DNA from 2 places in the Rossellomorea sp. RS05 genome. Region 2 is predicted to be linked to the other one. Evidence: a T-box and tRNA genes for the amino acid it is inferred to sense, from the RefSeq annotation. Region 2 holds a T-box; the other holds one or more tRNA genes.

Region 1 (14,700 bases), on a different contig from region 2:
CAGACCTTTAGTCCCCTCTGCCTGCCGAAGCGCCTGAAGGAAGTCGGATTCTGTCTTCACTAGGGAGTAATCCGCTCCGTACATGGCTGCGGCATGGGAGAACTCAAGATCCATGGGAGTCCCGAACAGCTCTTCGAAATACGCACCTTCCTTTGCCTGAGGCAAGTAGGAGAAAATACCACCACCGTTATTGTTCATGACGATGACAGTCAGATCCAAGCCATATTTCCTTCCAACGAGCAATCCGTTCATATCATGGAAGAATGCAAGATCTCCGATGAGCAGATAGGTGGAAGGTGACTGCGTGCTCATGCCAAGTGCCGTCGAAACGACACCGTCGATGCCATTGGCACCCCTGTTGGCGTGGATAGCGATGGAGCGATCATTCGAAAAGAAGAAGGTATCCACATCCCGGATCGGCATGCTGTTGCTCACAAAAACGGATGATTGCTCCGGAATGGTTTCAAGGAGGCACTTCACAGCCTTGCCTTCATCCCACTCTCCAGTCACCTCTTGCATGAGGTCCTTCGTCTTTTCATTCAGTCTGATCCACTTCTCAATCCAATCCCGTTGTTTAGCTTCTCTTGCAAAACGATCACAGAAATGACGTTCATGGGCATAAACATAGTGGGTTCCTCTTCCCGTAGGATCCTGCCACTCTTCTCCACGGGTAATGACGAGTTGAGGGACATCCTCCAGCCCTTTCAAGAACAGCATGAGGGGTTTAGACACGGCCATGGCACCGAAACGGATGATCAGGTCCGGTTTCATGTCTTCCCCGACGGTACCGGCTTTCAGGAACGTGTCATAAGTATCGATGATACCATCTGTCCCATGCTTTCCGCTCCTCATGTTCGACAGCGGATCGGCGAGGATCGGAAATCCCTTTGCCCTTCCGAAGTCTGCGACAGCTTGAATGCCGTCCGGACTCATACCCGGACCACAAATGATGATGCCCCGGTTTCGTTCGTTCAAGACCTTCTCCAGTTCTTCCCCTTGATCAGGAGCGAGCGTGCGTTCACCCTGATAGACGCGTTTTGCCGTACCTTCTTCAAAGAGATCCTCCCGCAGGTCGGGAATGAGTGGTTCCCTGAGCGGGAAGTTGAAGTGCACCGGTCCGTGAGGTTCCCCGATCGACATACCGAGGCCCCGCACTGCCGCTGAGCGGGCATACCGCAAGACTTCCTGACCCGACTCAGGAAGGGCCATATCGACTGCCCATTTGACATGCCTTCCGTAGAGGTCAAGTTGGTCGATGGCCTGTGGCGCACCGACCTCCCTCAGCTCATGGGGGCGGTCGGCCGTCAAGACAAGGAGCGGTACTTTGGCATACCGTGCTTCAATGACGGCAGGATAATAGTTCGCTGCTGCGGTCCCGGACGTACAGACAAGGATGACCGGCTTCCGTTTTGCCTTGGCGATGCCGAGGGCAAAGAATGCGGCAGATCGCTCGTCCACGTTCACATACGTCTTGATGCGCGGATGATGGGTGAGCAATAACGCCAAAGGAGTAGACCGGGAGCCGGGGCTGATGACGGCTTCGTCTACTCCGTTCCTGGATAATTCATCTATGAATGCTACAAGATAATCGGTCAAGCGCTGCTGATGTTCGTTCATATCAGATTTCCCCCTAATGCCCGCTGCATCGGACGGAATTTCATTTGCGTCTCCTTGAACTCACTGTCGGGGTCCGAATGGGCAACGATCCCGCAGCCTGCATAAATGAAGGCGTGATCCCCCTTCAAGAGTCCTGAGCGAAGAGCGACGGCATACTCTCCGTTTCCATATGCATCCATCCATCCGACCGGCCCTGCATAGAGGCCTCTGTCCATCTGCTCTTCTTCCCGGATCACCTGCATGGCTTCCTTACGCGGGACACCTCCAAGGGCCGGAGTCGGATGCAGCTTTTCCACTAGCGTCAGGATCGACAGGCCGGATGGTGCCGTTCCCTTGACCGGGGTGTACAGATGTTGGATATCCTTCAGCTTCATGAGCTGAGGCTCTTCTGGTATGGATAGCCGTTCACAGTCGGAGGACAGTGCCTGACGGATCGTATCGACCACGAGCTGGTGCTCATACCGGTTTTTATCGTCCTCCAGGAGTTCCCTTCCAAGACGCTCGTCTTCTTCAAGGTCGCTCCCCCTTGCAATCGAACCTGCCAGACAGGTGGAAAGGATCTCTTCCCCGTCCTTTTTCACAAGACGCTCGGGAGTCGCTCCGATAAAACAGCTTCCTTCCTGCTCAAAACTGAAGATGAAACTGTCAGGCTGCTGTTTCCAAAGGTTATCAAGGACGAAGTCGGACGTAACTTCATCGCTGAAGGATACCTTGGTTTTCCGTGCAAGGACGACTTTCTCCATTTCCCCCGTTTTCAAGCGGTCGACCACATTGCGGACGGACTGCTTCCATTCAAGCGGGCGGATATCCTCTGCTGACATCTCACCAGGGTCCTCATGGCTCGCCGGCTCCGACGCCATCATCAACAACCGATCTTTTTCTTTAAGGCAATGCTGCAGGGAAGGGCCGCTTCCATCCGGTAGGCAAACGACATTAACCGTCAGATAATTGGCTTCTCCTGCCTTCGTAAGCATATATCTCGGGATGCGGAGGGACCCTTCATTGAATCCCGTCCATTCTTCAGAAGCAGGATTGGCAGAATCGAAACGGAAACCTCCGAATGCAAGGGGACCCGTTCCAGGCCACTCTTCCCTCGATACCACCACCGCATCAGATATGAAGCGCTTCCACTCTTTCTCGATGGCAAAAAAGCGCTCCCCCTCTTTCAATGATGAAGAAAGATCATATGAAGAGCCTGCCCCTATGAGGGAGATCGTTTGATCGCGATCCTTCCATAAAAAGCGTTCTCCTTTAAAAACCCTGCCACCGGCATGATAGAAAGAAAGTGGATCCAAGGCCCCTGTTTCTTCCACCATGCTCAGCAGCACGGGATGATTGATTTGTTGAGCCTTCAGTAAGGCTGCATCGTATGCTTGATCTATATTGGTCTTCTGGATTGTAACCAATTGAATTCCTCCAGACAATCACTTACAGTTTTCAAATCCATTACAAGATACACCTGAGTATAGGGTGTGTCAACGAAGTCATGGATATGAATCATTATTTATCCCTATTATATAATAAACCCTTTTTCCCCTTTTGAGAAACCAAAAGCGTTATAAAACCTGATGTTGGGTGGAGAAAAGGCCCATTCCCCGCACACTTCACAAGGATTCATGTTTTAACAGACCCTGTTTCGGTTAAAGTATGAGTACGATGAAGAACAAATCGAACTCTATGAAGGACGTGACATATATGCTTTCAACCCAGGAAAAGCAAAAGCTGAAAGAAGAATTGATGGACCAGAAGAATCATATCCAGGGACAGTTGGATGACAGGGAAGAAAATCCCGCCAACACTGGAGATAACGAAAATGGGGGGGAGCTTTCCCTCTATGATAACCACCCTGCAGATATGGGTTCGGAATTATACGAGCGTGAAAAAGATTTCGCACTGGACGAGCATTCAAAATCAGAACTGAACAAAATCGACGATGCCTTGAAAGCAATGGATGAAGGATCCTACGGCACCTGCAAAGAGTGCGGCAAAGAAATCCCTTTCGAACGCCTTGAGGCCATACCGACGACCCTTTACTGCAAGGACCATGCAAGTGCCCAGTCGATCGTCGATGACCGGCCTGCAGAAGAGGATATCCTTCAGCCACCTGTAAATGGGGAATTCCGCCACGAAACCGGACAGCTGGTGCGGGATACAGAAGATAGCTTCCAGGAGGTCGGCCGATTCGGTACATCGGAAACACCATCGGACTTTCAAGGCGATCATGATGATTATTCCGATCTTTATGAAGACGATGACGAGACGGAAGGGTTCACGGAAGATATGGAATCCTTCGTCGGGACGGATATGGATGGGAAGAACACGCGGGCCTATCCATCCAAGGCACATGAAGAGTACGAGGATATGCTCGATGAGAACGACATGGAGTCGACCATCGGGGACATCCCGTATAAAGAACGCGACAGCTACGTATCAGATAAAAAGAAATCTTAAGGCTCACAACAAAACGCCCGGAATGCCATTGGCATCCGGGCGATTGTTATTCAGCAGGATTATCGTACGCCTACCCCACCGATCCTCCAGATCTCACGTGCATATTCAGCAATGGTCCGGTCACTCGAAAAGTATCCAGATCGGGCGATATTGATCAGGCTCATCCGAAGCCACGACTGCTGGTCACGGTAAGCAGAAGCTACCTTTTCATGAGCTTTGGCATAGGAATCGAAGTCCCGCAGGACAAAGAATTCATCATTCTCCGCGAGAAGCGAATCATAGATGGTTTCAAAATGATCCCCCGCATCAGGAAGACTGCCGTCGACCAGCTGGTCGAGCATTTTCTTGATGCGCTCATCGTGGTGATAATACTCCATGGAATAATAACTGCCATCCTGTTGCTGCTTCATTACCTCTTCTGCCCTGAGACCGAAGATGAAAATATTTTCATCCCCCACCTGTTCCTGTATTTCGATATTGGCTCCATCCAATGTGCCGAGGGTCAAGGCCCCGTTCATCATGAATTTCATATTCCCTGTGCCTGACGCCTCTTTGCTCGCCGTGGAGATCTGCTGGGAGACATCCGCTGCCGGGATGATTTCTTCTGCAAGGGATACACGGTAATTCTCAAGGAATACCACTTTGATCCTTCCCTTGACGGATGGGTGATCATTAACGAGATCAGCGACCGAATGGATCAACTTGATGATCTTCTTGGCATAATAATACCCCGGTGAAGCCTTGGCGCCGAATATGAACGTTCGCGACGGAATATCCGCATCGGGGTTTTCCTGACATCTATTGAAAAGATGAAGGATGTGGAGGATATTTAGAAGCTGCCTCTTATACGCATGAAGTCTTTTTATTTGAATATCAAAAATCGAATCCGGGTCCACCATGATCCCATTGGTCTGAAGGATGCGATCAGCGAGTCGCTTTTTATTCAACTGCTTCGCCTTATGAAGGTCCTCCAGGAATGTAGAGTCTGCAGTATAGGACTCAAGCTCGGTAAGCCTGGAAGGATCCTTGATCCAGGTGTCTCCTATCGCCGATTGAATGAGCGACGCCAAGGGAGGGTTGCTATTTAGCAGCCAGCGGCGATGGGTGATCCCGTTTGTCTTACTGTTGAACTTCCCGGGAAAATACTGATAGAACAGACTCATCTCCCGTTCTTTCAAGATATCGGTGTGGATCTTTGCGACCCCGTTCACACTATGGCTTCCTGCTATGGCGAGGTGGGCCATTTTCACTTCCCCATGGGCGATGATGGCCATCCCTTCAATCCGGCCCCACTCTCCCGGATAGGCGTCCCACAGATCACGGCAAAACCGCTCATTGATTTCATCGACAATCATGTAGATCCTCGGCAATAGAGGCTGAAAAATCCTCACTGGCCAGCGTTCCAGTGCTTCAGAAAGGGTCGTATGGTTCGTATAGGCGAACGTCTTCGTCGTCACGCCCCAAGCTGAATCCCAGTCCATGCCGTACTCATCGATCAATACCCTCATCATTTCAGGAATGGCGAGTACCGGGTGTGTATCATTGATGTGGATGGCCACATGCTCGTGCAGATTTGCCAAGTTCCCGTGCCTGGAGAGATAGGACTCGAGTATCGTACGGATGCTTGCAGACACAAGAAAATACTGCTGCTTCAACCTGAGGACCTTTCCCTCATCCTGTGTATCATCAGGATAAAGGAATTCAGTGATGGCCTCCGTATCACGCTTATACTTCATCATGTCCCTTCCGGCTTTATAGGCATAAGGCTCTGCATTCCATAAGCGCAGCGTGTTAACCGTTGTCGTTCCGTAGCCAACGACGGGTAGATCATACGGCACGGCAGCAACGATTTCAGCATCTACATGCCTGAATGAGGGTACCCCGTCCTTCTCGGATGATTCAATCCGGCCCCAGAACGGAATCTGCATCATAAGATCCGGCTTCCTTACTTCCCACACATATCCATGACGAAGCCACTGTTCGGGGAGCTCCATCTGATAACCGTTCACAATTTTTTGTTCAAACAGTCCATGCTTGTAGCGGATGCCGTACCCGTGACCCGGAAGGTCCATGGAGGCCATGGAATCAAGGAAACATGCGGCCAGTCGTCCAAGTCCCCCGTTCCCGAGGGCGGCATCCTGCTCTACATCCTCCATGTCCTTCAAATCGATCCCCAAATCTCCAAGCCCCTCTTCCACAAGCTCATAGATCCCGAGATTCATCAGATTCTGCCTCAACAGGCGACCGAGCAGAAATTCAATGGACAGATAATACACCTGTTTTTGCTTCTGATAGCGGTACTGCTCGTTTGTCTGGATCCAGTTCATACTGATGTACTCACGGATCAGCTGTCCGAGCGTGTCATAACGATCTTGAAGAGTGGTGTCGGGGAACGCCTTACCTGATGTCATCTCCAACTTCTTCAGATAAGCTTCCTTAAATTCCTCCTGGCTAGAAAACATGACTTTCACTCCTCGAGGTGAGATCTGAATACAATTGATTGTATTTGAATGCTGATTGAGCCCAGCTGTTATCGGTTTCCATCGCATTCTTCACAATCCTTGCCCACACGTCTTCCTGTCCGTAGAGACGGATGGCGCGGCGATACGTATACAACATATCGTGGGCGTTGAAATTCGCAAACGAAAAGCCGTTTCCGCTTCCCGATTCTTCATCATACGAATGCACCGTATCATTCAATCCCCCCGTCTCCCTGACGAGGGGAAGCGCACCATATCTCATGGCGATCATTTGCCCAAGGCCGCACGGCTCGAACCTTGAAGGCATGAGGAATACATCGGACCCACGGTAAATCTGTTTGGCCAATGCTTCATCGAATCCGATCTGAACCCTGACCTTATCCGGGTTCGCAGCAGCTGCTTCCCTGAAGAACTGCTCATACTCCCAGTCACCCGAACCAAGGACGATGAACTGGACATCCTCCTTGAGCATTTCGTGAAGCACGGCCCTGATGAGATCGAGTCCCTTCTGGGCAGTCAAACGTGAAATGATGGAGATGACAGGGACATCCCGTTTTTCAAGGTCCAACCGCTCCTGCAGCTGCTCTTTATTGGTTTTTTTGCCGTGAAGATTGCCACTGAAGAATGGATGATCCCCCTGACCGGGATCGTATTCCCCGTCGTCGATCCCATTGACGATCCCGACCAGCTCCCGCTCCCTGAGTTTCAGGACTCCATCGAGACGTTCCCCGTAGTAAGGCTGTAGGATTTCGTCTTTATATGTAGGACTGACTGTCGTGATGATATCGGCAGAAATGAGGGCTCCCTTCATGAAATTCATGCACCCATGGAATTCCAGGTAATCAGGATGGGCGTAACGCTGGGGAATGCCCAGCAGATCTGTCATCACACTGAAAGGGTAGATCCCTTGGAACTGCAGATTATGGATGGTGAAAACCGTGCGGATGAAGGCATATCCTCCGCGGTCCTGATACTCGGTCCTCAGCAAGAATGGAATCATCGCGGTATGCCAGTCATGGCAATGGATGACGTCCGGATAGAACTCCAGTTCACCGATGGCTTCCAGTACGGCCCGGGTAAAGTAGGCGTACCGCTCCCCTTCGTCAACGAATCCATATAATCGGTCCCGGGCAAAGTAGTATTCGTTGTCGACGAAGTAGTAGGTGACCCCATTTTCCCTGTATTCCTCTATCCCGCAGTACTGCTGCCTCCATCCCACGGCTACGGTGAACTCCTTGATCTTCCTCATCTGGTCCTTAAAATGAGCGGAGATCCCCCCATACTTAGGGAGGATCACCCTCACATCGGTTCCAAGTTTACGAAGTTCTTTCGGAAGGGCACCGGCAACATCCGCGAGCCCACCCGATTTGATGAATGGTACACACTCAGAAACTGCAAATAATACCTTCACGAGTTCATCAGCGCTCCCTGGACCATGCCTTTACGGACGACGATGGGTTGTTCCGGGTCCCCGATGAGTCTAACTCCATCTTCGATCTTTACATCTTTATCAAGGATGACATTTTCCAATACACAATCACGGCCGATTTGGCTTTTCTGCATGATGATGGAGTTCTTGATCGTGGTTCCTTCTCCCACCTTCACCGCCCTGAAGATCATGGAATGATCCACATGACCTTTTATGAAACAGCCATTGGCGATGATGCTGTGCTTGACGCCCGCTTCGCTCGTATAGCGTGTCGGCGGCTCATCCTTTACCTTTGTGTAGATGGGCAGGTCTTTCTTGAACAGCTCCCTCCACTGATCAAGCTCAAGGAGATTCATGCTTGTTTCAAAATACTTGTCGATGGAGTCGATCCTCTCCACAAAGCCTTGATGTTCATATCCGCATACCTTCAGACCGCTCTCCATATCTTCCACCACGTCATTCATGCACGTATACCCTGTCTGATGGCGGGTTTTGATCAGATCGACAAGAAGGGCTTTTTTGATCAGATACATATGAAGGGACGATCCCCCATGCCGGATTTCCGTGATATCACATCCGATCTGGACGTGGCGGTCAAGGACCGGACGATAGGATATATTGCACACCGTATAGCAGTTGGTGATGAGGGCATATTCCTGTGTGCTGCGGGTGAAATAATCGATGTGATGGGCAAAATGATTGAACGATCCGATCGTTTCATCGTTCCTTTCAAGTCCCGGAACCGGAAAGAAGAACAAACCGTCCCTCTTTCTGTTCAGGTCCCAGTTTTTCCCCGATCCGAGATGATCCATGAGGGAACGGTACTGGTATTTAGGGAAGATGGCGACGGATCCGATATCTGAATTCACCATATTTGAAAGGACGAAATCGACCAGGCGATAGCGGCCGGCGATCGGAAGGGCCGCAAGCGAACGGTGCAATAGCAAGTCTTCGAGTGAATCGTAATAACTGGTCGCATCAATGACGCCTAACAGGGTGTTTTTCATATGAACTCCTCCTCTAAGTAGATGATCAAACTTCTTCCTGTTCGAGTAATGCCGATAGAACCGATTCCGTTACCAGTATGATTTCATCCGACTCTTCCTCAGGCATGATGACGATGCCACTCGGCACCACCACATCAGGAGGCACGATCGCCTGCTCGATATACGCATTCTCGCCGATTTCTGCCCCCGGCATGACGACGGAACGGGTGACATGGGCTCCACGCTTCACAGAAGCTCCCTGAAACAACACGGATTTTTCAACGGTCCCTTCGATCGTGCATCCTTCATTGATCAACGATCCTTCCACATGGGCATCTTCCGAGATATATTGAGGCGGTTCATTGGGATTGACCGAATAGACCCTCCAGTCCAGGTCGAAAAGATTCAGTTCATTTTTTTCATCGATGAGATCCATATTGGCCTCCCATAGGCTCCGGACCGTGCCGACATCCTTCCAGTAGCCTTCGAACGGATAAGCCATCAGCTTTTTCTTTTCATCAAGGAGAAGGGGAATGACGTCCTTTCCGAAATCATGTGTGGAGCGTGGATTGCGGTCATCCATCTCCAGGTATTCTTTCAGAAGTGACCAGTTGAAGATATAGATGCCCATGGAAGCCAGATTACTCTTAGGGAACGGCGGTTTTTCCTCGAACTCGGTCACCCTCATGGCTTCATCGGTATTCATCAAACCGAACCTGCTCGCCTCATCCCATCCGACCTCAATCACCGAAATCGTGACGTCCGCTTTCTTTTCGATATGATAATCGAGCATCTTGCTGTAATCCATTTTGTAAATGTGATCTCCTGAAAGAATCAGCACATATTCCGGATCATACTGCTCGATGTAGTTCACGTTCTGGAAGATCGCACTGGCCGTCCCTGTATACCACCGCATCTCGGAGGATTCTGCATAAGGAGGAAGCACCGTGACCCCCCCGTTCCGTCGGTCGAGATCCCACGCACTGCCGATCCCGATATACGAATTCAATACCAACGGTTGATATTGAGTCAAAACCCCCACTGTATCAATGCCGGAATTCGTACAATTACTCAATGTGAAGTCGATGATACGGTATTTGCCTCCAAAGGGCACCGCCGGTTTCGCCAGGCTCTTCGTCAATGAATTCAACCTGCTCCCTTTGCCTCCTGCCAACAACATTGCCACACATTTGCCGTTACCCATGCTAGCATCTCCCCTCATATGATTGGTTTTAAATAAACAGCTCCATAAGGCGGTATCGTCATTTCAATTGATCCCTCTTTCCCGTGATAGGCCCCTTTCGTGACAAGAAGGGGGTGGGGATTGATTTGATGTGAGCCTCCAAAGCGTTCTTCATCGCTGTTCAAGATCTCTTGATATGCTTTCACAAGGGGTACGCCCACCTTATAGTGGTGGTAGGCATCCTTGCTGAAATTACAGATGATGACCAGATGCTCTCCCTCTGAATGCCTGATGAAGGAGAAGATCTGCTGATCGGCATTATTGACATCGATCCATTCAAAACCGTCACTCCGATGGTCCCACTGGTGAAGCGGTGTTGCACCTCTATATAGATGCAGCACTTCTTTGAAATATGAGTTGAATTTGTGATGAAAATCGTAACTCATCAAATGCCAGTCCAACTGTTCCAGGTCCTTCCATTCGGCAAACGGAGCCAGTTCACTTCCCATGAACAGAAGCTTTTTACCCGGATGACCTGTCATGAACGCAAGGAGCAACCGATACTGGGCAAACTTTTGCCAATGATCCCCCGGCATCTTATCCAGCAATGACCTCTTCCCATGGACCACCTCATCATGTGAGAAAGGCAGGATATAGTTTTCCGAAAACGCATAGAGGATGGAGAACGTGATGAGGGAATGAAGCCCTCTTCTTTCTTCCGGTGTCGCTTCCATGTAGGTGAGCACATCATTCATCCAGCCCATGTTCCACTTATAGCTGAAGCCAAGCCCCCCGTAGTGAACCGGAGAGGTGACCTGGGGCCAATCGGTGGAATCCTCCGCCATCATCAGAAAGGAAGGGTCAAACTGAAACACGGATGTGTTCAACCGTTTAAGGAATTCCAGTGCCCCCTCATTCGCAGCCGACTCCCCCTGATTCGCCCAATAAATGATGTTCGCCACGGCGTCGACCCTGAACCCGTCGATGTGGTACTTCTCCATCCAGAAACGGGCATTGGATAGGAGAAAGCTCCTTACTTCTCCTTTTGCGAGGTCGAAGTTGACCGTCCCCCATGTATGATTCTCACGGTCACTATCCCGGGCATATTCATAGGCAAAGGATCCATCGAATTGATACAGTCCATGGGCATCCTTGCAAAAATGACCGGGTACCCAATCCATGATGACGCCTATTTGATGAGCATGGCATTCATTCACAAACGCCATGAACTCATGGGGTGAACCATATCTGCTTGTGGGAGCATAATAGCCTGTCCCCTGATAGCCCCACGAACGATCGAATGGATGCTCGGTCACCGGCAGGATTTCAATATGGGTGAAGCCGTGTTCCTTCACGTGCGGAATCAGTTCATCCGCGAGCTCTGAATAGGTAAGAAAACTGCCATCCCTCTTCTTTTTCCATGTTCCCAAATGGACTTCATATATGAACATTGGTTGATCAAATCGATTATGTTTCTCTTTCACCTTCATCCAATCGCGATCGCTCCACTTAAACCCTTCAAGGTCGTACACCACACTTGCAGTTCGCGGTCTGACTTCAGAGGAGAACCCATATGGATCAGCTTTCATCCTACGTTCTCCTGAAGCAGTCACAATCTCATATTTATACGTTGAGCCGGTCAAGTCTTCATCAACCCGGATCATCCATACACCTTCCTGATTGATCCTCTTAAGCTCAAATCCCCTTCCGTTCCAGTTGTTGAAAGAACCAACCACTGAAATCGATCTTGCCTCGGGAGCCCAAACGCAAAAATCAGTTGAAATGCCTGCTTTCACATGGCACCCCATAAAACGATAGGCATGCTGCATATTCCCTTCATGAAACAAAAAAACGTCATAATCTGTTAGGGACAACGTGTCCATATCCTCACCTACCATCATCAATCTCCTTACTTATTTCTTTCATCATATAAGAATTCCTTCATTTCATCATCTCCCATTTGCGACAATATTTGTTAGCTCACCACGAAAAACACCAAAAAAAGGATGAAACCCTCGAATGACAAGGTTTTCATCCCATTTCTATCCTTTTGTTTGTCGTTATTTGTCGAAATATTTTAAAAATTTCAAACGCATTACAAGTTGAAACCAGGTAGATATAAAAATCAATGCCAATCCATGCAAAAAAAAGATGTGTCGAAGATTTCCTCGACACATCTTTTTCGTATTATGACCCATACGGGATTCGAACCCGTGTTACCGCCGTGAAAGGGCGGTGTCTTAACCGCTTGACCAATGGGCCGCTTTTTATGGCGGAGAAGGAGGGATTTGAACCCTCGCGCCGGTTGCCCGACCTACACCCTTAGCAGGGGCGCCTCTTCAGCCACTTGAGTACTTCCCCATATTGGCTCCGCAGGCAAGACTCGAACTTGCGACCGATCGGTTAACAGCCGATAGCTCTACCACTGAGCTACTGCGGAATAATGAAAATGGTGGGCCTAAGTGGACTCGAACCACCGACCTCACGCTTATCAGGCGTGCGCTCTAACCAGCTGAGCTATAGGCCCACAAATAAAAATGGAGCGGGTGATGGGAATCGAACCCACGACATCAGCTTGGAAGGCTGAGGTTTTACCATTAAACTACACCCGCAAAAAAAATGGGGCGACTGATGGGAATCGAACCCACGAATGCCGGAACCACAATCCGGTGCGTTAACCACTTCGCCACAATCGCCATGAACATATGGTGGCTCAGGACAGAATCGAACTGCCGACACATGGATTTTCAGTCCATTGCTCTACCAACTGAGCTACTGAGCCGCATCTTAATAAAATATAAATGGCGGTCCGGACGGGACTCGAACCCGCGACCTCCTGCGTGACAGGCAGGCATTCTAACCAACTGAACTACCGGACCAACTTTTTTTCGCGTTAGCGAAAATAAAGATCAATATGCTGCGATAGCAAAATAGCTATCAATAGTATTCGCGTTAGCGAAAAGAAAGATCATTACATATGTATTGCAGTCACTACATCCCGATCCTAACGGATCAACATGGTATTGCGGGGACAGGATTTGAACCTGCGACCTTCGGGTTATGAGCCCGACGAGCTACCGAACTGCTCCACCCCGCGACGATAAAAGATGAAAAATATGGAGGAGGAAGGGGGATTCGAACCCCCGCGGGCTTTGACACCCCTGTCGGTTTTCAAGACCGATCCCTTCAGCCGGACTTGGGTATTCCTCCGTATGGTGAGAACTATGGTGGACCTTGTAGGACTCGAACCTACGACCGGACGGTTATGAGCCGTCTGCTCTAACCAACTGAGCTAAAGGTCCCTAGTGGTAGCGGCGGAGGGGATCGAACCCCCGACCTCACGGGTATGAACCGTACGCTCTAGCCAGCTGAGCTACACCGCCTCGTAAAACGAGTATTTCCTGGTTCTCTAACATTATAAATGGTGGAGCCTAGCGGGATCGAACCGCTGACCTCCTGCGTGCAAAGCAGGCGCTCTCCCAGCTGAGCTAAGGCCCCAAAGAAAGTGGTCGGGAAGACAGGATTCGAACCTGCGACCCCTTGGTCCCAAACCAAGTGCTCTACCAAGCTGAGCTACTTCCCGATCATGGCGCGCCCGAGAGGAGTCGAACCCCTAACCTTTTGATCCGTAGTCAAACGCTCTATCCAATTGAGCTACGGGCGCATATATGAAATTCACTGGTGCCGAGGACCGGAATCGAACCGGTACGGTAGTCACCTACCGCAGGATTTTAAGTCCTGTGCGTCTGCCAGTTCCGCCACCCCGGCTAGGGCAATTATGGAGCGGAAGACGGGATTCGAACCCGCGACCCCCACCTTGGCAAGGTGGTGTTCTACCACTGAACTACTTCCGCATATGGTGCGGGTGAAGGGACTTGAACCCCCACGCCTTGCGGCGCCAGATCCTAAGTCTGGTGCGTCTGCCAATTCCGCCACACCCGCATGATATAAATGGTGAGCCATGAAGGATTCGAACCTTCGACCCTCTGATTAAAAGTCAGATGCTCTACCAACTGAGCTAATGGCTCGTGCTGATTACCTAATAGGGTTATGCCCTATAAAAAATACAATTAAACATAAAAAAAGTGGTGCCGGCAAGAGGACTTGAACCCCCAACCTACTGATTACAAGTCAGTTGCTCTACCAGTTGAGCTACACCGGCAAGGTGTATGGTGTATTCTTTTTGCTTTGCCTTAGCTACATTGCAAAGGTTAAAGCTTCTTTACGGTAAGTTATTTTCACTTCGCTAACGCTTCGTGAAAAAACTATGGTGGAGGATGACGGGATCGAACCGCCGACCCTCTGCTTGTAAGGCAGATGCTCTCCCAGCTGAGCTAATCCTCCGTATGTACCGCCTGGCGACGTCCTACTCTCACAGGGGGAGATCCCCCAACTACCATCGGCGCTGAAGAGCTTAACTTCCGTGTTCGGCATGGGAACGGGTGTGACCTCTTCGCCAATGTCACCAGACAGGTATTCCATTGAAAGAATTGTTCTTTCAAAACTAGATAAAGGGTTGATAGTCAATCATTACCGGCGTATCGTCCAGTCCGG
Region 2 (14,700 bases):
GTATTTCTATGACCCAGTGAAGAGGCGGATCGGTCTTGCCCATGCAGGGTGGAAAGGGACCGTGGCCAAAATCGGTCCATCCATGATCGATCGCATGGTCACAGCAGGCTCCTCAAAGGCGGATATCGAAGTTGTAATCGGTCCTTCGATTTGTGGAGACTGCTATGTGGTAGATGATTTTGTCATCGGAAAAATTGAAAAAGTACTAGAAGATGGACCCCACATCCCCTATAATCTAAAGGAAGAGGGTCAATATCATCTGGATTTGAAACAGTTGAACCGGCTCTTATTGATCCAAAGTGGTATTTCCGCTGAACAGATCAGGACTTCCGGTCATTGTTCATTCTGTCATGACGACTTCTATTCGTACCGCCAAGACGGCGGAAAGACAGGAAGGATGATGAGTTTCATAGGCTGGAAGGAGAATGTACATGAACGTTGAACAACGACTTCATAGAATAAACAGCAGTATAGAGCAGGCATGTGAAAATGCCGGCAGGTCCCCTGAGGACGTGAAGGTCGTGGCTGTGACAAAGTATGTGAGCATTGAACGGGCAGAAGAAGCCGTCACCGCAGGAATCACACATCTTGGGGAAAACAGGGACACCGGTCTCACTGAAAAATATGAGGCCATTGGAAACCGTGTCGATTGGCATTTCATCGGCTCCCTCCAGACCAGGAAAGTCAAACAGATCATCGATAAGGTTTCATACATACATTCACTGGATCGCCATTCCTTGGCCGTGGAAATCGACAAGCGGGCGGACAAGCCAGTAAATTGCTTCGTTCAGGTCAATGTGTCTGGTGAAGAATCAAAACACGGTATATCCACGGAAGAAACATCTGGATTCATCCAATCATTGCAAGAACTCGAAAACATCAACGTCATAGGCTTGATGACGATGGCCCCTCATACGGAGGATGAAGCATTCCTTCGCAGCTGTTTCCGAAGCCTCAGAGGGCTGCAGGAGGAGGTCAAGGCACTTGGTCTGCCGCATGCCCCCTGTACGGAACTGTCCATGGGAATGAGTAATGATTTTCATATCGCCATCGAAGAAGGAGCCACATTTGTCCGTATCGGAACGGCATTAGTTGGAAATGACTGAGAGGAGATGAGTAGAAATGGGTATCAAATCAAAATTTAAAACGTTTTTCCTGCTTGATGAAGATGAGTACGAATACGAAGAGGAAGAGAAATACGAAGAACATGAGGAGAAGAAGCCCATGAAATCCCAGTCACCGGCACAGACGAAACAAAACGTTGTCAGCCTGCAGAGCGTTCAAAAGTCATCCAAGGTGATCCTTGTTGAGCCACGCGTGTACGCAGAGGCCCAGGAAATTGCCGACCATCTCAAAAATCGCCGTTCTGTCTTGGTGAACCTGCAGCGAATCCAGCATGACCAGGCGAAACGGATCGTTGATTTCCTGAGCGGCACCGTATATGCCATCGGTGGCGATATCCAGCGGGTGGGGAGTGACATTTTCCTGTGCACGCCAGATAACGTCGAGGTGAGCGGGAACATTTCTGAACTCCTCAGTGAAGAAGACTTTACAGAATCGAGGTGGTAAGCTGAATCATGTTCCTTCTATATCAAATATTATCGTCCCTATTGAATATCTATATGTGGGCGCTCATCATCTATATCCTGATGTCGTGGTTCCCCAATGCCCGGGAAACCTCCATTGGCCAGATCCTCGCCCGCATATGCGAGCCTTATCTGGAACAGTTCCGGAAGTTCATCCCTCCCCTTGGGATGATTGATATTTCACCGATTGTCGCCTTCATCGTACTTCGACTGGCAAGCAATGGATTAAGACAAATTTTCTTATGGATTATGTAGTTAAACAAAAGGACTGATACCCTTACCGGTTCAGTCCTTTTGCATGGAGGGAGTTAAAACCTATGTCGACACTTTATCAGCATTTCAGAGCGGAAGAGAGGGGGTTCATCGACCAGGTGGTCGAATGGAAGGAGCAGGTGGAGAGCCAGTATGCCCAGAAACGGACCGATTTCCTCGATCCCCGGGAGCAGCACATCCTCCTCAGCATCATCGGGACCGAAGGCAGCGTCAGGGTCGCATTTTTTCCGAAAACAGGGGAGCGCAAGCGTGCGCTGATTTACCCTGACTATTATGAGCCTTCTGAAGAAGATTATGGTATATGCCTGTATGAGATTCACTACCCTGCTAAGTTTGTTACAATAGAGCATAGGCAGATCCTCGGGACGCTTATGTCACTAGGTCTTAAAAGGGAAAAATTCGGGGATATCCCTACTGAAGGGGAACGGTATCAGCTCGTGGCGGCCGATGAAATCTCAGGGTACTTGGAAATGGAGCTGCAGCAGATCGGGAAAGCGAAAGTCTCACTCGAAAAGCGTCAGGTGGCAGAACTATTCATCACGGATGAGAAGTGGAGTGAAAATACCACAACGGTAAGCTCCCTGAGACTTGATGTGATCCTCTCCGCCATTCAGGGGGTTTCCCGGCAAAAGGCTCAGGCTCTCATTAAAGCTTCACTTGTGAAGGTAAACTGGAGGGCAACCGAGAGTACGTCCTTCGAGGTGGAAGAGGGGGATGTCATCTCGACGCGGGGGTTCGGCAGAAGCAAACTGCTGACCATCGACGGTAAGACGAAGCGGGATAAATGGCGGATCACGTTCGGTGTTTTGAAATAATTTTGCGAAATTAAAGGAAATTCGGTACAAGCTGTCGAAAAATTAGTTATAATGATAGTAATCAACCAAGTTTTGGAGGTGGCGCCCATGCCTTTGACGCCGTTAGATATACATAATAAAGAATTCAGCCGTGGATTCCGCGGATATGATGAAGACGAAGTAAATGAATTCCTCGACCAGATCATCAAGGATTATGAGATCCTGATCCGTGAGAAGAAGGAAACAGAAGAACGCCTTGATTCCCTGAACGAACGCCTTGGACACTTCACGACGATTGAAGAAACGTTGAATAAATCCATTGTCGTAGCCCAAGAAGCCGGTGAAGAAGTGAAGCGCAATGCGATGAAGGAATCGAAGCTCATCATCAAGGAAGCCGAGAAGAACGCCGACCGTATCGTCAATGAAGCACTTTCGAAAGCCCGCAGGATTGCCATTGAAATCGAAGAACTCAAAAAGCAGTCCAAAGTGTTCCGCACACGCTTCAAAATGCTCATCGAGGCTCAGCTTGACCTCCTCGATACGAATGATTGGGATCAGCTCATGGAATTCGATGTGGACGCAACGGATCTGAAGACCTTGAAAGAAGAAGAGACACTGACTTGACGGATAGGCAGGTCTTTTCATATAATTGAAAAACCAAAAGAATACCTGTCATCAAAAGGCTGTGACAGGGAGAGTACGTTTCAGCAATAACCTTTATCAGCGAATCGGGGGCGGTGCAAGCCCGGTAGGGAATTGAAGCGGAAGATCACCCTTGAGCCCTGTCTGTGAACATATGCTAGCGGACGGCGACTGATCCATGTTACGGATTTTCGAGTGAGGGCAATCATGCCCTTATGAGGGTGGTACCGCGGGAAAAGCTTTCTCGTCCCTTTCTTAGGGATGAGGAAGCTTTTTTTTCATGGTTTGGATGACAGGTTCAATTGAAGAAGGAGGACCATTGAATTGGAATACAAAGAAACGTTATTAATGCCAAAAACAGAATTCCCCATGAGGGGTAACCTGCCGAATCGTGAACCGAAGATGCAGGAGCAGTGGAACGATATGTCGATCTATGACAGAGTACAGGAACGGACAAATGGCCGTCCTTTGTTCATCCTTCATGATGGACCCCCATATGCAAATGGTAATATCCACATGGGCCATGCCCTCAATAAGATCCTGAAGGACTTCATCGTCCGCTATAAATCCATGAGTGGTTTCCATGCACCGTATGTACCAGGTTGGGATACTCATGGGCTGCCGATCGAGCAGGCCTTGACCAATAAAGGAGTCAAGCGCAAGGAAATGACCGTAGCGGAATTCAGGAAGCTTTGTGAAGAGTATGCATATGAGCAGGTGGACAATCAGCGCGCGCAATTCAAGCAGCTCGGCGTTCGCGGCGATTGGGAGAATCCATATATCACACTGAAACCGGAATACGAAGCACAGCAGATCAAGGTATTCGGTGATATGGCGAAGAAAGGGTATATCTATAAAGGGAAAAAACCTGTGTATTGGTCACCTTCAAGTGAGTCTGCCCTTGCAGAAGCCGAGATTGAATATCAGGACAAAAAGTCACCATCGATTTATGTGGCATTCCCTGTAGCTGACGGTAAGGATGTCCTTGCAACTGGTGATAAATTCATCATCTGGACAACGACTCCTTGGACGATCCCGGCAAATCTCGCCATCGCGGTGAACGGGAAACTGAATTACTCGGTCGTAAGCGTTGGAAGCGAGCGCTTCATCGTGGCGGAGGATCTCCTTGAGGAAGTTGCCTCTGTCCTTGAGTGGGAAAATCACTCTGTCGAGAAGACGGTCAAGGGATCAGATCTTGAGTACATTGTTGCCAAGCATCCGATCTATGATCGTGATTCTCTTGTCATCCTTGGTGACCATGTGACAACAGACTCTGGTACAGGCTGTGTCCATACCGCTCCGGGTCATGGTGAAGATGATTTCATCATCGGGAAAAAATACAACCTGGATGTTCTTTGTCCTGTTGACGACAAAGGCGTACTGACAGATGAAGCACCAGGATTCGAAGGTCTCTTCTATGATAAGGCGAATAAACCGATTACTGAAAAACTGGAAGAGGTAGGGGCCCTTCTGAAGATTTCGTTCTTTACGCACTCCTACCCACACGACTGGCGTACAAAAAAACCGGTCATCTTCCGTGCAACAGCACAGTGGTTTGCATCCATTGATAAATTCCGTGACGAACTGCTACAGGCAGTCAATGAGACAGAGTGGATCCCTGCGTGGGGAGAGACGCGCCTTTACAACATGGTCCGCGATCGTGGAGACTGGTGTATCTCACGTCAGCGTGCATGGGGCGTACCGATTCCCGTCTTCTATGCTGAAAATGGACAGGAAATCATCACTGATGAAACGATCAGTCATGTGTCAGACCTATTCCGCAAGCATGGATCAAACATATGGTTCGAGCTTGAAGCAAAAGAACTCCTTCCCGAAGGATTCACTCATGAAGGAAGCCCGAACGGCCACTTCACGAAAGAAACCGACATCATGGATGTTTGGTTCGATTCAGGGTCCTCACATCAGGCCGTCCTTGAAGAACGTGATGGCCTTCAGCGCCCTGCGGACCTCTATCTCGAAGGATCCGATCAATACCGCGGCTGGTTCAATTCTTCATTGACTACCGGCGTAGCCGTGACAGGCAAAGCACCGTACAAAGGCGTTTTAAGCCACGGGTTCGCTCTTGATGGCAATGGGCGCAAAATGAGTAAATCCCTCGGCAATGTCGTCGTACCTGAAAAAGTCATGAAGCAGCTTGGTGCAGATATCCTTCGCCTTTGGGTTGCATCCGTCGACTATCAGGCGGATGTGCGGGTTTCTGATCCAATCCTGAAGCAAGTTGCTGAAGTATACCGGAAGATCCGTAACACATTCCGTTTCCTTCTCGGTAACCTGTCCGACTTTGATCCGGGCGTGCATGCCGTTTCGTACAGCGATCTCAGGGAAGTCGACCGCTTCATGCTCGTGAAGTTGAATGACCTTGTGAAAAACGTGAAAAATTCTTATGATAAGTACGAGTTTGCCGGCATTTATCATGCAGTCAATAATTTCTGTACCCTCGATTTGAGTTCTTTCTATCTCGATTTTGCGAAAGATATTCTCTACATCGAATCTGCCGATCAACATGATCGAAGAGCCATTCAGACCGTCCTGTACGAGTGCCTCGTATCGTTGACCAAGCTCATGTCACCGATCCTTGCTCACACGGCTGACGAAGTATGGGTCCATATCCCGGGTGTCGATGGGGAGAGCGTACAACTGACTGATATGCCTGAAGTACAGTCATTCGACGGTGCGGATGAGCTGAAGCAAAAATGGAATGCCTTCCTTGACGTCCGCGATGACGTCCTGAAGGCTTTGGAAGAAGCAAGGAATGAAAAAGTGATCGGAAAGTCCCTTACCGCTAAAGTCACGCTTTATGTGGATGAAAAGACGGAAGCCCTCCTTTCAAGCATCAAGGAGGACCTGAAACAGCTGTTCATCGTTTCTGCCTTCGAAATCGGCGGACGCACGTCAGAAGCCCCTGCAGAAGCCTTATCACTCGGTGCGAATAACATCGTGGTAGAAAAAGCAGCAGGCGAAACTTGCGACCGCTGTTGGACTGTTTCTCCTCACGTAGGGGAAGACCAGGATCACCCGACCCTTTGCCCACGCTGTGCATCTGTGGTCAAAGAAAACTATTCCCATTTAGCATGATTGAACAGGACCGTCTCTTAATGAGACGGTCCTTTTTGTTATTCCGGTTCTTGCTGGATGGATCTATAAGATATTACCTGATTCGTCATAAGGGATCAGCGGTACCTTGATGCACGGGCAGATGAACGCTTGACATTCCATAATTGCTAGATCTTGCAAGATGGGAACAGCGAGTTTTCCTCCATACTATGAATGGAGGGATGAAGATGACAGATGACCAATACCCGGCAATCATTGAAGAACTGGAATCATCATTGAAGGAATTGGAGTCGGCAGATACAAGCCATCCGATCGTAAGGAAAATGATTGAAGATGAAATCAGGGATGTACGCTATGCACTTGGACGGGCAGACATGAATTCATTTGCGACATGTGAAATGAGCGGGGAATTGATCCCATTCGAGTTGATGAAAATGAATCCTACATCATCAACACTTCAAGAAATGAACGATTGGCGTAAATATGGGAAAGTCCATCTCCATTTATAAGATCCCTTGTTTTTTAAAAAACAAGGGATTAAGTGTCTTTATCACCGGGTTTATGCTAAAATTCAAAGGTAATCATCTCTAATGGATACGGAGGTTGCCTTTGTGTATTATTATCTTCTCGCTTTAGTGGTCATCGGGATCGATCAGCTTACCAAATGGCTGGTTGTACAAAATATGACGCAAGGTGAAAGCATCACGGTCATCCCTGATGTATTTTATATCACTTCGCACAGAAATCCGGGTGCGGCGTGGGGGATCCTGCCAGGTCAAATGTGGTTTTTCTATGTGATTACCATTGCCGTGATCGTCGGGATCGTGTATTACATGCAAAAGCATGCGAAAGGCCATTCACTCTTCAGCACAAGTCTTGCTTTCATGCTCGGAGGCGCCATCGGGAACTTCATCGATCGGGTTTCAAGGCAGGAAGTGGTGGATTTCCTTAATACATATATTTTCACTTACGATTTCCCCATATTCAATATCGCCGATGCATCACTCACGATAGGTGTAATTTTATTGCTCCTGCATATGTTCATGGATGAAAGAAAAGCAAAGAAGGAGAACAAACATGGAAGTCATTCAACACAGCATTGATCAAAATAATCAAGGAGAGCGCATCGACAAAGTTGTCAGCTCCCTAAATAAAGACTGGTCCCGGTCCCTTGTTCAATTATGGATCAAGGATGGGCATGTGAAAGTAAACGGGGAAGTGGTGAAGGCCAACTTCAAATGCCCTCTCGATGCATCGATCGAAATCGCGATCCCTGACCCAGAAGAGCTGGATGTCGAGACAGAGGATCTCAATCTCGATATTGCATATGAAGATCAGGATGTCATCGTTGTCAACAAACCGAAAGGCATGGTCGTGCATCCGGCACCCGGACATTCTTCAGGAACCATGGTGAACGGTCTGATGCATCACTGCAAAGATCTTTCCGGTATCAACGGTGTCATGCGCCCTGGTATTGTACACCGGATCGACAAAGATACGTCTGGTCTCCTGATGGTTGCAAAGAACGACCAGGCCCATGAGCATCTTGTCAACCAGCTAGTGGAGAAGACCGTCACACGTAAATATACGGCCATCGTCCATGGGAACATTCCTCATGAGTACGGTACGATTGATGCACCGATTGGCAGGGATCCCAAAGACCGCCAGAGGATGACCGTCGTGGATAACGGTAAAAAAGCTGTCACGCATTTCAGGGTGCGGGATCGGTATGAGGATTTCACCCTCGTTGAGTGTGAGCTGGAGACGGGCCGGACCCATCAGATCCGTGTTCATATGAAATACGTCGGATATCCCCTCGCTGGAGATCCGAAATACGGGCCGAGGAAGACGCTGCCACTCAATGGACAAGCCCTTCACGCGGGAACACTTGGATTCGTCCATCCCCGTACTGGAGAATACATGGAGTTCCACGCAGAGCTTCCTGAAGAATTCACGAAGCTCATTGCCCGCCTTGAAAATAGTCGTTGACAAATGGGCAGGGGACCTGTATGATAAACGTAATTGAATAAGACCTTTAATACAGTCCCGTGAGACTGAGAAGGAGTTTGTATACCAGGTTAGGTGTGCAAAGATTTATATACGATAAGTGTATCCTCTCATCCATGGGTGAGGGGATTTTTTTATGGCAATGAAGGAGGTACCACTCATGACTAAAAAAGCAACGGTTCTCGACCAGCCTGCCATCCGCAGGGCCCTGACCAGGATCGCACATGAGATCATCGAGCGCAATAAAGGGATTGATGAAATCGTCCTTGTCGGAATCAAAACAAGGGGCATCCACATCGCACGCAGGCTTGCGGAACGGATTCATGATATTGAAGGACAGAAGGTTCCAGTCGGGGAGATTGATATCACACTTTACCGCGACGATCTGTCTGTCAAAACATCAGACCACGAACCAGAAGTGAAGGGTTCGGATCTTCCAGTGGGTATCGCCAACAAAAAAGTCATCCTGATCGATGATGTCCTCTTTACAGGGAGAACGGTAAGAGCTGGACTCGATGCTCTCATGGATCTTGGCCGACCGGGTCAGATTCAGCTAGCCGTACTCGTCGATCGCGGTCACCGGGAACTCCCGATCCGTGCCGACTATGTCGGGAAGAATATCCCGACTTCAAGCTCTGAAAAAATCACGGTTGCTTTGTCCGAGGTCGATGACCGGGATGAAGTATCCATCTACGAAAACGAATAAGTATCCTTTTAAGAGTGGTCCAGTGAGGCTGACAAAGGATGGTGGGGAAGGCGTATGGCCGTCTCCTGCCCTCTTTGTGCCCTCTTGGATAAGAGGGTTTTTTTAATAGGTGAAACAAGGAGGAAATGATATGACTACCAAACAAGATATCGTACTTGATGTACATGAAGTCCCACCAGCAAGAAAATGGCTCACCCTGAGCCTTCAGCATCTGTTCGCCATGTTCGGCGCCACGGTCCTCGTACCGTTCCTCGTCGATTTGAGCCCCGGGGTTGCACTCGTATCGAGTGGCCTTGGAACACTGGCATACATCATCATCACGAGGGGTCAGATCCCGGCCTACCTTGGATCATCCTTTGCGTTCATCGCACCGATCATCGCCGCCAAGCAATTCGGAGGTCCCGGTGCAGCCATGATGGGGAGCTTCATGGCTGGAATTGTGTACGGCCTAGTCGCCCTCTTGATCGCGAAGCTCGGAGTGAAATGGCTGTCCACAATCCTGCCGCCGGTCGTGGTTGGACCGGTGATCATGGTCATCGGACTGGGTCTTGCAGGAACGGCCGTCAACATGGCCATGTATGCCGATCCTTATGCCGATACCCTGGTATATAGCAGCAAGCATATCCTTGTGGCGCTCGCCACCTTGCTTATCACCATCATCTGCTCGGTCTACTTCAAGGGCTTTCTCGGTATGGTCCCGATCCTTGCGGGCATAACAGGCGGTTATATCATTGCCATATTCGCCGGGCTCGTCGACTTCCAACCGGTGCTTGATGCACCACTATTCAAAATGCCAGACTTCTTCATTCCATTCGTCGACTACACACCTTCCTTCTCCTGGTCCATCATGTCGATCATGGTGCCGGTCGCCGTCGTGACGATGGCGGAACACACAGGTCATCAGATGGTCCTCAGCAAGGTTGTCGGAAGGAACTTCATCGAAAAACCGGGCTTGCATAAATCCATCCTCGGTGACGGGGCGGCGACAGTCATTGCTTCCATCATCGGGGGTCCGCCGGTTACCACATACGGTGAGAACATCGGTGTACTCGCCATTACGAAAGTATACAGCGTCTATGTAATCGGGGGTACGGCGGTGCTGGCAGTCGTGTTCGGTTTCATCGGGAAAATCACAGCCCTCATCAGTTCCATCCCGACGGCCGTCATGGGAGGGGTATCCATCCTTCTCTTCGGAATCATCGCATCGAGCGGTCTCAGGATGCTCATTGACTACAAGGTTGACCTTGGGAAGAACCGAAACCTCATCATCTCATCTGTCATACTCGTCATCGGAGTCGGAGGCGCCTATGTGGAACTGGGACAAAACGTCTCACTTTCCGGAATGGCCTTAGCAGCCATCATCGGAGTCGTACTGAATCTAGTCCTTCCGGGACGGGAAGAAACTTCAGGAAATCTATTCGAAGAACAAAAACAAGCAAATGACGAAGTAGCATAGAAAACCTTTTAACAATGGTCCAGAGAGTCCATAAGGGTGATGCGGTATAGGGACGAGTCTGTTCCTCTATGGCTGAAAACACCCTGAGCAGAAGGCACAGGGTGTTTTTTTATACAAAAAGTCAGAAGGGCGGCGTGTACGATGGGGCACTTATTAACCATGAAGGATTTATCTGAAAGAGAGATCCTCTCAATCTTGGATCAGGCAGAACGCTTCAAGGCAGGAGAAAGGTGGGAAGATGAATCAGATCATTTCGTGGCCAACCTTTTCTTCGAAGCCAGTACACGGACGAAATGCAGTTTTGAAATGGCGGAAAGGCGTCTCGGCCTGGACGTGATTCCGTTTGAATCCCATGCCTCGAGCGTCCAAAAGGGAGAAACCCTTTACGATACAGTGAAAACACTGGAATCAATCGGGGTGGGAGCCGTGGTCATCCGTCATAGCAGGGACCGCTACTTTGATGAGCTCAAAGGTCTGGACGTCAGGATCATCAATGGAGGGGATGGATGCGGAAATCATCCGACTCAATGCCTCCTTGACCTGATGACAATCCGTCAGGAATTCGGAGGGTTTCAGGGTCTCCGGGTCGCCATCATCGGCGATATCGCCCACAGCCGTGTGGCTAGATCCAATGCGGAAGCCCTCACCGCACTCGGGGCAGAGGTCAGGTTCTCTGGTCCAGAGGAATGGTTCCCAGAGCGCTACAGGGATCGATATGTAGAGATCGAGGAAGCGATGAGTTCATCCGACGTCGTGATGCTACTGCGCATCCAGCACGAAAGGCATCATGGAACGCCGATTGCGTCCAAGGCGGATTATCACCAGGCATACGGCCTTACCTTGGAGAGGGAGAGGAAGATGGCGCATGGAAGCATCATCATGCACCCGGCACCTGTCAACCGTGGGGTCGAGATCGCCGATTCCCTCGTGGAATGCGGACGGTCCAGGATCTTCAAACAAATGGAAAATGGCGTATACGTCAGAATGGCGGTACTAAAAAGAGCATTCCAATTACAAGGAGGACGTCAACATGAACTGGTTGATCAAACATGCTAACATTCTGAATTCAAAAGGGGAACTGGAACCGGTCGAGGTAAAGACAAAGGGGAATAAGATTGCTGAAATAGGAACCGAACTCTCCAACACGGGTGAGATGGAATATGATGCGCGCGGCATGTTGCTATCACCTGGTTTCGTCGACCTCCACGTTCATCTCCGCGAACCAGGGGGAGAACATAAAGAAACGATCGAAACCGGAACGAAAGCTGCTGCTAAAGGCGGTTACACGACAATTGCGGCGATGCCCAACACACGCCCCGTACCGGATGATACCGAAACACTGGATTGGTTACATAAACGGATTAACGAAACGGCCTCGGTCAGGGTCCTACCTTACGGAGCCATCACAGAGAGACAGGCTGGGAAGGAATTGAACGACCTCGAAGCGATGAAGCAACATGGGGCCTTCGCTTTCACAGATGACGGTGTCGGAGTGCAGTCAGCCGCCATGATGCTCGAAGCCATGAAAAAAGCCGCAGCTATCGGAGCTTCCATCGTGGCCCATTGCGAAGAGAACACCCTGATCAATAAAGGGTCCGTCCATGAAGGCAGGTTTTCAGCCTTGAACGGACTGAATGGGATCCCGTCTGTATGTGAAGCGGTTCATATCGCTCGGGATGTGCTCCTTGCGGAAGCAGCGGGTACCCATTATCATGTCTGCCACATCTCAACAAAAGAATCCGTCAGAGTGGTCAGGGATGCAAAGAGGGCCGGGATCAAGGTGACAGCAGAAGTGACCCCGCATCATCTCCTGCTATGTGAAGATGACATCCCGGGGATGGATACGAACTTTAAGATGAATCCACCTCTCCGTGGGAAAGAGGACAGGGACGCCCTCATCGAAGGGCTTCTGGACGGCACCATCGACTTTATCGCCACCGATCATGCACCGCATACAACAGAAGAAAAGGGAGAGGGCATGGAATTATCGCCATTCGGGATTGTCGGGCTTGAAACGGCATTTCCTTTACTCCATACGCATTTTGTTCAAAAAGGAATCATCACGTTGAAGCAGCTCATCGATTGGATGACCGTCAAACCTTCAGAAGCGTTCAATCTACCGTTTGGCACGCTTAAAGTTGGAGGCGACGCAGACTTCACGCTGATCGATTTGGAAAAGAAGGAAACCATTCATACGGGATCCTTCCTGTCAAAAGGCAAGAACACACCATTCTCGGGGTGGGAATGCACAGGATATCCGCAAGCGACATTTTATCAAGGTCAACAAGTTTGGAATGGAGGAGAAGCATAATGAACAGACAGCTCATTCTGGAAGACGGAACGATTTTTATCGGTGAAGGATTCGGTGCAGACAGTGAGGCCATAGGGGAAGTCGTATTCAACACAAGCATGACAGGGTACCAGGAAATCTTGTCCGATCCCTCTTACTGCGGCCAGTTCGTCACCATGACCTATCCTTTGATCGGAAACTACGGTGTGAATCGTGACGACTTCGAATCGATTTCTCCTGCAGTCAAGGCATTCATTGTGCGGGAATCGGCAGACTTCGCATCCAACTGGCGAAATGAATCCACACTTGATGAGCTGCTCAGGATAAAAGGGATCCCGGGGATTGCCGGTGTCGATACACGGAAGCTGACCCGTCTGATAAGGAAATCGGGATCGATGAAAGGTATCCTTTGCAGCGTGGAAGAAGATCCTGCCCTTATGATCGAAAGATTGAACGCCTCCGCCCTGAGAACCGATCAGGTGGCGCAGGTTTCCACAAAGACCGCGTATGCAAGTCCCGGTCGCGGATTCAGGGTCGTACTGATGGACTTTGGGATGAAGCACGGAATCCTGCGGGAACTGAACAAGCGGAACTGTGATGTCATCGTCGTCCCTCACAACACTTCTTCAGAAGAGATCCGCAGACTCCAACCCGATGGCATCATGCTATCGAATGGACCTGGAGACCCGAAGGATGTACCGGAAGCCATCCAGACGGTTCAAGAACTTCTAGGTGAGATTCCACTGTTCGGAATCTGCCTCGGTCACCAATTATTCGCTCTCGCATGCGGTGCCGATTCCTTCAAGATGAAGTTCGGACACAGGGGAGGAAATCATCCTGTTCAAGATGTGTTGACGAAAAAAGTGGCCCTGACTTCCCAGAACCACGGGTACGCAGTGGATGAAGCATCACTTGACGATACTGATTTAGAAGTTACACATATCGCCATCAATGACGGGACAATCGAAGGGTTGAAGCATAAAAAATATCCTGCCTTCACGGTTCAATACCATCCAGAGGCTTCTCCGGGACCAGAAGATTCCAATTACTTGTTCGACGATTTCTTGACACTCATGAATGAAGAGAAAAGGAAGGAGATTCAACATGCCTAAACGTACAGATATTAAAAGCATCCTTGTAATCGGGAGCGGCCCGATCATCATCGGCCAGGCAGCAGAATTCGACTATGCGGGCACACAGGCCTGCATCGCACTGAAAGAGGAAGGATACAGGGTCATCCTCGTGAACTCGAATCCCGCCACCATCATGACCGATGCCGAAATGGCCGATAAGGTTTATATCGAGCCCCTGACCCTTGAATTCGTATCCCGCATCATCCGTAAAGAACGACCGGATGCACTCCTTCCGACTCTCGGGGGCCAAACGGGCCTCAATCTTGCCGTCGAACTCCATCAATCAGGCATACTGGAAGAATGCGGAGTCGAGATTCTCGGCACCAAGCTTTCCGCCATCGAACAAGCAGAAGACCGTGATCTGTTCCGGAAACTGATGAATGAGCTTTCGGAACCGGTACCTCAAAGCGAAATCATCCACACGGTATCAGAAGCGTACACATTCGTCGAGGAGGTGGGCTTCCCGGTCATCGTTCGCCCTGCATACACCCTTGGTGGAACAGGAGGCGGGATCTGCCACAACGAAGAAGAACTGAATGAAATCGTCAGCTCCGGATTGAAATACAGTCCTGTCACCCAGTGTCTCCTGGAGAAAAGCATCGCAGGATTCAAAGAGGTTGAATATGAGGTGATGCGAGATGCTGCCGATAACGCCATCGTGGTTTGTAATATGGAAAACATCGATCCGGTAGGGATCCATACAGGCGATTCCATCGTCGTCGCCCCGAGTCAGACGCT

Evidence for each region. A T-box is a leader RNA that pairs with one kind of tRNA and senses whether it is charged. The one in region 2 lies ahead of ileS (isoleucine--tRNA ligase), so its partner is inferred to be a tRNA-Ile.
Region 1: it has a tRNA-Ile gene. The T-box ahead of ileS (isoleucine--tRNA ligase) is inferred to sense a tRNA for this amino acid. The anticodon was not compared.

The regions. Positions count from the first base shown of each region.
Region 1 covers NZ_JBDKWY010000003.1:357,723-372,422, forward strand. The annotation lists gene menD (2-succinyl-5-enolpyruvyl-6-hydroxy-3-cyclohexene-1-carboxylic-acid synthase) at 1-1,617, opposite strand, end outside; gene ABJ225_RS11635 (isochorismate synthase) at 1,614-3,023, opposite strand; gene ABJ225_RS11640 (TraR/DksA C4-type zinc finger protein) at 3,295-4,068, shown strand; gene ABJ225_RS11645 (glycogen/starch/alpha-glucan phosphorylase) at 4,128-6,530, opposite strand; gene glgA (glycogen synthase GlgA) at 6,520-7,959, opposite strand; gene ABJ225_RS11655 (GlgC family sugar phosphate nucleotidyltransferase) at 7,956-8,984, opposite strand; gene ABJ225_RS11660 (glucose-1-phosphate adenylyltransferase) at 9,010-10,167, opposite strand; gene glgB (1,4-alpha-glucan branching enzyme) at 10,182-12,044, opposite strand; tRNA gene ABJ225_RS11670 (tRNA-Glu) at 12,337-12,408, opposite strand; tRNA gene ABJ225_RS11675 (tRNA-Ser) at 12,417-12,507, opposite strand; tRNA gene ABJ225_RS11680 (tRNA-Asn) at 12,512-12,586, opposite strand; tRNA gene ABJ225_RS11685 (tRNA-Ile) at 12,597-12,673, opposite strand; tRNA gene ABJ225_RS11690 (tRNA-Gly) at 12,685-12,758, opposite strand; tRNA gene ABJ225_RS11695 (tRNA-His) at 12,767-12,842, opposite strand; tRNA gene ABJ225_RS11700 (tRNA-Phe) at 12,853-12,928, opposite strand; tRNA gene ABJ225_RS11705 (tRNA-Asp) at 12,949-13,025, opposite strand; tRNA gene ABJ225_RS11710 (tRNA-Met) at 13,170-13,243, opposite strand; tRNA gene ABJ225_RS11715 (tRNA-Ser) at 13,264-13,356, opposite strand; tRNA gene ABJ225_RS11720 (tRNA-Ile) at 13,372-13,448, opposite strand; tRNA gene ABJ225_RS11725 (tRNA-Met) at 13,453-13,529, opposite strand; tRNA gene ABJ225_RS11730 (tRNA-Ala) at 13,569-13,644, opposite strand; tRNA gene ABJ225_RS11735 (tRNA-Pro) at 13,653-13,729, opposite strand; tRNA gene ABJ225_RS11740 (tRNA-Arg) at 13,734-13,810, opposite strand; tRNA gene ABJ225_RS11745 (tRNA-Leu) at 13,826-13,914, opposite strand; tRNA gene ABJ225_RS11750 (tRNA-Gly) at 13,926-14,000, opposite strand; tRNA gene ABJ225_RS11755 (tRNA-Leu) at 14,004-14,088, opposite strand; tRNA gene ABJ225_RS11760 (tRNA-Lys) at 14,099-14,174, opposite strand; tRNA gene ABJ225_RS11765 (tRNA-Thr) at 14,233-14,308, opposite strand; tRNA gene ABJ225_RS11770 (tRNA-Val) at 14,415-14,490, opposite strand; rRNA gene rrf (5S ribosomal RNA) at 14,500-14,616, opposite strand.
Region 2 covers NZ_JBDKWY010000001.1:421,619-436,318, forward strand. The annotation lists gene pgeF (peptidoglycan editing factor PgeF) at 1-442, shown strand, start outside; gene ABJ225_RS02235 (YggS family pyridoxal phosphate-dependent enzyme) at 432-1,106, shown strand; gene ABJ225_RS02240 (cell division protein SepF) at 1,123-1,569, shown strand; gene ABJ225_RS02245 (YggT family protein) at 1,578-1,841, shown strand; gene ABJ225_RS02250 (YlmH family RNA-binding protein) at 1,904-2,674, shown strand; gene ABJ225_RS02255 (DivIVA domain-containing protein) at 2,762-3,277, shown strand; T-box leader at 3,330-3,550, shown strand; gene ileS (isoleucine--tRNA ligase) at 3,620-6,391, shown strand; gene ABJ225_RS02265 (hypothetical protein) at 6,598-6,879, shown strand; gene lspA (signal peptidase II) at 6,982-7,473, shown strand; gene ABJ225_RS02275 (RluA family pseudouridine synthase) at 7,448-8,359, shown strand; gene pyrR (bifunctional pyr operon transcriptional regulator/uracil phosphoribosyltransferase PyrR) at 8,538-9,083, shown strand; gene ABJ225_RS02285 (solute carrier family 23 protein) at 9,214-10,539, shown strand; gene ABJ225_RS02290 (aspartate carbamoyltransferase catalytic subunit) at 10,681-11,595, shown strand; gene ABJ225_RS02295 (dihydroorotase) at 11,570-12,850, shown strand; gene ABJ225_RS02300 (carbamoyl phosphate synthase small subunit) at 12,850-13,941, shown strand; gene carB (carbamoyl-phosphate synthase large subunit) at 13,934-14,700, shown strand, end outside.